2 regions of the Proteus sp. CA142267 genome follow, and region 1 is predicted to be linked to the other one. Evidence: riboswitches for the same ligand, from Rfam matches in the RefSeq annotation. Region 1 holds a riboswitch; the other holds the start of a gene.
What was found. Region 1 has a riboswitch for thiamine pyrophosphate ahead of thiC (phosphomethylpyrimidine synthase ThiC). Riboswitches for the same ligand answer to the same signal wherever they lie in the genome.
Positions count from the first base shown of each region.

Region 1 (4,206 bases):
GTTCATTTTCAGTCACCTCAACACTGGCGATTTCTGCACTGTGGTATAACTCACTTCCATGCTCTTTAAAGGCTTGAGACATTTGCTCCATGCCAGCCGCATAATCGCGTACTTCTTGTGTTATTTTCATTGAGCAGAATTTAGGGCCACACATTGAGCAGAAATGAGCGACTTTTCCTGATGCTTGGGGCAAGGTTTCATCGTGATATTGGCGTGCGGTTTCAGGATCAAGCGCTAAATTAAATTGATCTTCCCATCTAAACTCAAAGCGAGCTTTTGACATTGCATTATCACGAATTTGAGCTCCTGGATGTCCTTTGGCTAAGTCGGCGGCATGAGCAGCAATTTTATAAGTAATAAGCCCTTGTTTTACATCTTCTTTATTAGGTAAACCTAGATGCTCTTTAGGGGTAACATAACAGAGCATTGCACAACCAAACCAGCCAATCATTGCTGCACCAATACCTGATGTGAAGTGATCGTAACCTGGTGCAATGTCTGTAGTAAGAGGACCTAATGTATAAAATGGTGCTTCATGACAATGCTCTAATTCTTCTGTCATATTGCGACGGATCATTTGCATTGGAACATGACCAGGGCCTTCTATCATGACTTGAACGTCATATTCCCATGCAATTTTTGTCAGTTCACCTAAGGTATGTAATTCAGAAAATTGTGCTTCATCATTTGCATCTTGAATTGAACCCGGTCTTAATCCATCGCCTAGAGAAAGGGAAACATCATAAGCTGTGCAAATTTCACAGATTTCACGGAAATGTTCGTAGAGGAAATTCTCTTTATGATGTGATAAACACCATTTCGCCATTATCGAACCACCACGAGACACAATACCCGTTAGGCGTTTTGCCGTCATTGGTACATAACGTAACAATACGCCTGCATGAATAGTAAAGTAATCAACGCCTTGCTCTGCTTGTTCAAGCAAGGTATCTCGAAACATTTCCCAAGTGAGATCTTCAGCAATACCGTTAACTTTCTCGAGTGCTTGATAAATTGGAACTGTGCCGATAGGAACTGGGCTGTTACGAATGATCCACTCACGCGTTTCATGAATATAACGGCCTGTTGAGAGATCCATTACAGTATCAGCACCCCAGCGTGTAGACCAAATCAGCTTTTCCACTTCTTCTTCAATGGAGGAGGTTACAGAGGAGTTTCCGATATTGGCATTCACTTTCACTAAGAAATTACGCCCAATAATCATCGGTTCTGATTCAGGGTGATTGATATTGGCAGGAATGATAGCTCGGCCCGCAGCAACTTCTTGGCGTACAAATTCAGGGGTAATATTGTCAGGGAGATGCGCACCAAAGCTGAATCCTGCATGTTGTTGGTGTAAAACTTCGCTACGAATTCTCTCTCGGCCCATATTCTCACGAATAGCGATAAACTCCATTTCAGGCGTAATAATACCTTGGCGAGCATAATGCAATTGCGTCACACTCTTTCCATTTAACGCTTTTTTAGGGCTTGGCTTTAAAGGAAAACGCAGATGTTCTAATCCAGCGTCGGCAAGGCGCTGTTGGGTGAAATCCGAACTTAAAAGAGAAAGTGCTTCAGTATCATTGCGCTCATCAATCCATGGTTGGCGTATTTTTTTTAATCCAAGATTAACGTCAAGTTGAGAAGCCGGATCGCCATAAGGGCCTGATGTGTCATACACAGGTACAGGTTCATTATCTTCAAAAACAGGGGAATCTTTTGATCCTCCTACTAGTGTTTTATCAAGTTGGATCTCACGCATTGGTACTTGAATATCAGTACGTGATCCTTCGAGGTAAATGCGGTTTGAATTTGGGAAACTGACACCTTGAATAGTGCTGATAAACTCTTGAGCTGCATCACGCTGCTCTTTTCGTGGGCGATGTTTGTTGTTTGTTGGTGAAATATCTTTAACGGATATAGTTTGATTTTGGGACATAGCATTTCCTAATAAATATCATGCAGGCTAATTGCCTGTCGGGTGAATATTGAGAAAAATGCTTGTCTGGAGGTCGCAGGGAGTATCGACAGATAGGTGTATATAAGTGTGTAAAAAAATATACGCAATGAAGCTATCAAAAGGTCGAATCACTCTTGTTCCCTTCGCGGGTATTAACCCGATCAGGTTCCGCGGATCCCGAATTAACGGTCTCAGCCTGTGTTTATAATAGCCTTATAAACACTAGGCACTCCGACAAGAAGACGTCCAGTATATGAAAGATTTTAAAAACTACAAGTCCGACATGGGTTATTTATTTAAATCCCAATGTTGTTGTTCCCACGCTTTTTCATCTGAAACTAGAGTTAATTTTTTATCTGCATTAACCGCGATAACATGGTCTGCTTGGTAACATAATGGGAGATCATTAGATGAATCAGTATAGAAATAAATATAAGTTTCATTAATGTTATTGGCTTCTTTCCATTGGTTTAAACGCTCAACTTTTCCTTCTCGAAATGTAGGAATACCTTCAATAAATCCAGTGTAATGATTGTCCTTAATTTGCATATCAATACCCATTGAAACGTCCGCATTGAGTTGCTTTGCAATAGCATGAACTAGAAAGGACATTGTTGCTGAAATAATTATAACGGGAATGTTTTGCTGTCGATATTGTGTAATTATTGATATTCCTTGTGGGTAAAGTAGAGGCTGGATTCTTGTTTCAGTGAAGTCATTAACCCAATGATTTATCTCATCTATATCATAATGTTTAAAATATGCTAGATGTTGAAAAAGATATTGGTTTATATCCAGTTTTTCAGCGTAATAGTCTGCGATCATTTGTTCATCTAGTTTTAAAAAATGAGGATCTGTGACTATATTTTTGTCCCACAAATAGTTTGTCCATAAGCGACTAGAATCGCCTGCTAAAAGTGTTTCATCTAGATCAAAAATAGCAATTTTGTTTTTTGTTTTATCTGTCATTCTAACGGTTCTTACTATTAATAAAATTTATATTTATATTTAAGAATGTTAATGAATTATAGAAGATAGTCATAATTCATTGAGTGGTTATTGCTAAAAAGAGTATCCTCTATTCTATATCATTATTTGGGATAGAATGGTCGTTATGCATTTATATACATTATCAGGGTCAGAAAAGGGCTGGTGGACAGTCAGTCTTGGTGGACGAGTATGGTTACCTAAAGGCGAACTTCCATTTGGCTTAGCTAAAGATTGGGATCTCATTGGTCAGCACGCCAAAATTGTTGGTGAATGGCAAGGTGAAACAGTTTGGCTTATTCATGGAAAAATGGATAATGACATGTGTTCACCAAGGCTTATTGCTTCACAGGATGAAAACTTATTTAAATTAGTTGGTCGTGGCGTTCAACTGGCTGAGTTTTATCGTTCTCACCGTTTTTGTGGTTACTGTGGTTCCAAAATGCGTCATAGTGAGAGTGAATGGGCATGTTTATGTGATAACTGCCATGAACGCTATTATCCACAAATTGCCCCTTGTATTATTGTGGGTATCCGCCATGAAGATAAAATCTTATTAGCACATCATGTTAGGCATAAACATTCACCTCTTTACACTGTACTTGCTGGTTTTGTTGAGGTTGGTGAAACCTTAGAAGAAGCCGTAGCCCGTGAAGTGTTTGAAGAGAGTAATATTCGTATTCGCAATATTCGTTATGTATCCTCTCAGCCTTGGCCATTCCCTCACTCCTTAATGATGGGCTTTTTAGCTGACTATGATGGTGGTGAACTACGCCACGATCCTTCAGAATTAACGAGTGCAGCTTGGTATCGTTACGATCAATTACCACAGATCCCACCGCCAGATACGATTGCTAGACGCTTGATAGAAGATACGATAGCCAATATTAGACAAGATAAAGAAAAAAACTAAATAAAGGCGCTGTCAGCCAACAGTTATTTTTCCAGCATGTTACAATGCCTGCGATTTTGCGGCCCTATTACTGTTAATGGAGTTAGTCATGAGTGAGTTGAAAAACGACCGCTATTTACGTGCGCTGTTGCGCCAACCTGTTGATGTCACCCCAGTTTGGATGATGCGTCAGGCAGGCAGATATCTTCCTGAATATAAGGAAACACGGGCACAGGCGGGGGATTTCATCTCATTGTGCAAGAACACAGAATTGGCTTGTGAAGTGACATTACAGCCTTTAAGACGCTTTCCTTTAGATGCTGCTATTTTATTTTCTGATATTTTAACTATTCCAGATGCAATG
Region 1 covers NZ_QPMG01000016.1:6,653-10,858, reverse strand. Annotated here, with positions in the region: gene thiC (phosphomethylpyrimidine synthase ThiC) at 1-1,942, opposite strand, end outside; gene thiE (thiamine phosphate synthase) at 1-6, opposite strand, end outside; TPP riboswitch at 2,085-2,207, opposite strand; gene C0T34_RS17595 (HAD family hydrolase) at 2,252-2,932, opposite strand; gene nudC (NAD(+) diphosphatase) at 3,078-3,863, shown strand; gene hemE (uroporphyrinogen decarboxylase) at 3,952-4,206, shown strand, end outside.

Region 2 (4,206 bases), on a different contig from region 1:
TAGCGAGTTCAACCGTTGTTGCTGCGGGGCCTCCACCTAAAGCCAACACAGTAGCAAAGCTTGCAAAGCAGAGCATAAAAATCAGTGATGCTGTGGGGAGCATTTGTCGCCATAAATAAGGGAATTCCAGAAAGCGAAAACGTTGCCAGCCATTCATGCCTAATTGTGAGGCTAATTGGCGTTGCTCTGATGAGATGCTTTCAAGTGCTTGTAATAGCATTCTGGTTGCTAATGGCATATTGAAAAAGATGTGAGCTAATAAAATGCCTTGCAAACCATAAGGCGTAAATTGGTAGTCGATCCCTAGCCATTCACAAATTTGAGCAATCCATCCTACTCTGCCATAAACCGTTAAAATGCCAAAAAGGGCGACTAAAACTGGTAACACAAGGCTCATGGCACATAGGCGTAAAAACAGTGTTCGCCCTTTAAATTGGCGTCGATAGAGTGCTTTGGCGAGCCAAATAGCAGGTAATATTGAAAATAGGGCGGATAAAAAGGCTTGCCAGAAAGTAAAACGAACGACATGCCATAAATATTCATCAGCAAAAATCGAGGACAGCTCACCACTTGGTGCATTAAACCACAATGCGCCAAATGACAATAACGCCACGATAAGCAATAAACCCGAGGCACACAGCCCCGGGATAAGCCATCTTCCCATTAGCGACTAACCGCAGATTGCCAATTACGCGTCCATGTTTGGCGCTCTTTTGCGACAATTTCTGCATCAAATTGCAATGATTTTTCAGGTTTAGGCATTAAAGAATAGACCTCTGGCAATGGCATATCTATAACAGGATACATCCAATTGGTAGTCGGTATAGTTTCTTGGAATGCAGGGGTTAACATAAACTGCATAAATTGCTGTGCTAGTTCAGATTGTTTGCTCGATTTAAGTTTTGCGGCAACTTCGACTTGCAAGTAGTGTCCTTCATCAAAAATCGCTGCCGCATAGTTATCTTTTTTGTCTGCTAGGATGTGATAACCTGGAGATGATGTGTAACTCAGCACAAAATCACCTTCACCTTTTAAGAATAAGCCATAAGACTCACTCCAACCTTTAGTGACGGTCAATGTTTTTTCTGACAATTTTTTCCATTCAGTCGCGGTGTTTTCAGGATAAAGTGACTGCATCCATAGCATTAAACCTAAACCAGGAGTACTGGTGCGAGGATCTTGATAGAGTATCTTCCATTTTTCTTTGCTGTTTAGCAGTTCGGCCATGCTTTTGGGCGGATTTTGGATACGGTTTTTATCATAAATAAAAGCAAAGTAACCGTAGTCATAAGGCACAAAAGTATCGTCAGTCCATTTTTCAGGTAAGGTGAGTTTAGATGTATCGATATTACTTGGTGCGAAAAGCCCAGTTTCTTTTGCTGCGTGGATCAAATTGTTATCTAATCCTAAAATAATATCCGCCTTACTTTTATCACCTTCCATACGTAAGCGATTAAGTAGAGACACACCATCAGACAGGGCAACCAGTTTTAACTCACAATCACATTGTTGTTCAAACGCTTTTTTTATTGCAGGTCCTGGCCCCCAATCTGCGGTAAATGAATCATAAGTGTAAACAGTGAGTGTGGGTTTTTGTGCTAAAGCTTGAGTCGAAAAAGTGCTCATAATACCTAGTGCGCCGAGCAGGAAAGTAAAGCGAAGTGATTTAGTTAACACGTTTAGTTCCTCAGTAAAAGTCAGGTAGGATCTGAGGAGTGAGGATGGCAAACCAATAAGTATTGCAACATCCTGACTCAAATCCCTACGCCAGTATTAGCTGGATCAGGTTCCACGAGTTTTTCTCAGCCTAGAAATAGAAAGGCACCCCGTTGAGACTTTCCCATTGTAGATAAATACGCGCGCCATGCAAAGTCTGTTGATAGAGGTTTACCGTCTGTGAGTAGTATGAAACAATGAGTTATCTTTCAAATTTGGTTATTGAGGTAGTCTAGTGATCGATGATGATGGCTACCGCCCGAATGTAGGGATTGTAATTTGTAATCGGCAAGGGCAAGTGCTTTGGGCTCGTCGCTATGGGCAACATTCATGGCAATTTCCTCAAGGAGGGATTAACCCTGGAGAATCGCCAGAGCAGGCAATGTACCGAGAGTTGTTCGAAGAAGTTGGGTTAAGTCGCAAGGATGTCAAAATTCTTGCCTCCACACGTAACTGGTTACGTTACAAGTTACCTAAGCGTTTGGTGCGTTGGGACACAAAACCTGTTTGTATTGGACAAAAACAGCGTTGGTTCCTTTTGCAGTTAACAAGTAATGATAAAGACATTAATGTTCAACAAAGCAAAACGCCAGAATTTGATGGCTGGCGTTGGGTGAGTTATTGGTATCCTGTTCGACAAGTCGTCTCTTTTAAACGCGATGTTTATCGGCGTGTCATGAAAGAGTTCGCACCAGTAGTCATGTCATTGCAAGAACAAGTGTCTTTACCGCGTCCATCGTATGGATATCGGCGTAAAAGGTATTAGATAACACTATGCTGACACGTTTGCGAGAAATTGTAGAAAAAGTGGCTATGGCAGCTGGGCTTCCAGAAGCGCTTGAACTCTTAGTCAAGGAAACGTGTCAGGCAATGCACACGGATGTGTGTTCTATTTATCTTGCCGATAAACAACGTAGTTGTTTTTATCTTATGGCGACCAAAGGGTTAAAAAAACCTAGAGGGCGAGCCGTTAGCCTTTCATTTGATGAAGGTGTTGTTGGTGAAGTGGGGCGTCTTTCAGAGCTTATTAACCTCGCTGATATTCGTGAACATCCTAGCTTTAAATACCTTCCTCAAGTTAAAGAAGACGATCTCCGCGCTTTTCTTGGTGTTCCTATCGTTTATCGTCGCCAACTCCTTGGTGTATTAGTCGTTCAGCAAAAAGAGCGTCGCTTATTTAATGAGAGCGAAGAATCTTTTATGGTGACGCTGGCGACACAGCTTGGTGCCACATTATCGCAAGTACAAACTAAAGGACTTTTTGGACAATATCGTCAAAGTCGTATTAAAGCACTTTCAGTTTCTACTGGCGTGGTCATGGCTTATGGCTGGCAAGAAGTCTCTCAACCTGTCCTTGAAAATGTTTTTAAAGCCAGTGCTCTTGATATAAAAGCAGAATTAAATCGACTTACGGTGGCTTTAGAAGATGCTACCGCAGAATGTCGCCGCTTTAGTAAGCGCTTTATGGCGAATGCACAAAAAGAGAGTGCCGCCATTTTTGATCTCTATTCGCATTTACTTAACGATCCTCAGCTCAAACATAAAATGACCGCAATCATTACACAAGGGTATGTTGCGGAATGGGCGGTTAAAGTGGTGGTTGAGAAAGTTGCAGCCCAGTTCTCTAGCCTGAAAGATGGTTATATGAGAGAGCGAGCTTCTGATCTTAAAGCATTAGGGCGCCGGTTATTATTCCATTTAGATGATGATCTTAGCTCAACCAATATTTGGCCAGAACGTTTTATTTTGGTGGCTGATGAATTAAGTGCAAGTTTATTGGCAGAGCTACCAGAGCAACAGCTTGCTGGTGTAATTGTTCGAGATGGTGCAACTCACTCGCATTCTGCCATTCTTGTTAGAGCAATGGGTATACCCGCAATTATGGGTGCGGATATTCAGCCTGAGCTTTTACATAATCGAATGCTTATTCTTGATGGTTATCGTGGTGAGATTTTTATCGAGCCCGAGCCTTTTATTACTCAGGAATATAAACAAATTATTGATGAAGAGAGCGTATTAAGCCAAATTGCAGAAGAGCAGCTTGAACAGCAAGCGGTTTTAAAAAATGGTGAGACAGTTAGCGTTCAACTGAATGCGGGATTAAATATAAAGTATGAACAACGCATTAGTGTGGGAATTGATGGCGTTGGTTTATATCGAACAGAAATCCCTTTTATGCTACAAAGTGGTTTTCCTTCAGAAGATGAACAGAAAAATCGCTACCGTGAGATCCTCTCTTTTTTTCCTGATAAACCCGTTGTCTTGCGTGCTTTAGATATTGGGGCTGATAAGCAACTTCCTTATATGCCAATTAATGAGGAAAATCCCTGCTTAGGTTGGAGAGGAATAAGAATATTGCTCGATCAACCTGAAATTTTCCTTATTCAGCTACGTGCAATGCTAAAAGCAAACCTCGAATTTAAAAATTTGAAAATATTGTTGCCGATGGTGACAAGTATTGATGAAATTGACGAAGCAAGAACATTGCTA
Region 2 covers NZ_QPMG01000005.1:73,187-77,392, reverse strand. Annotated here, with positions in the region: gene thiP (thiamine/thiamine pyrophosphate ABC transporter permease ThiP) at 1-664, opposite strand, end outside; gene thiB (thiamine ABC transporter substrate binding subunit) at 664-1,677, opposite strand; TPP riboswitch at 1,742-1,839, opposite strand; gene rppH (RNA pyrophosphohydrolase) at 1,952-2,482, shown strand; gene ptsP (phosphoenolpyruvate--protein phosphotransferase) at 2,491-4,206, shown strand, end outside.
Region 2: linked by a shared signal. The riboswitch ahead of thiB (thiamine ABC transporter substrate binding subunit) and the one ahead of thiC (phosphomethylpyrimidine synthase ThiC) in region 1 are both predicted to bind thiamine pyrophosphate.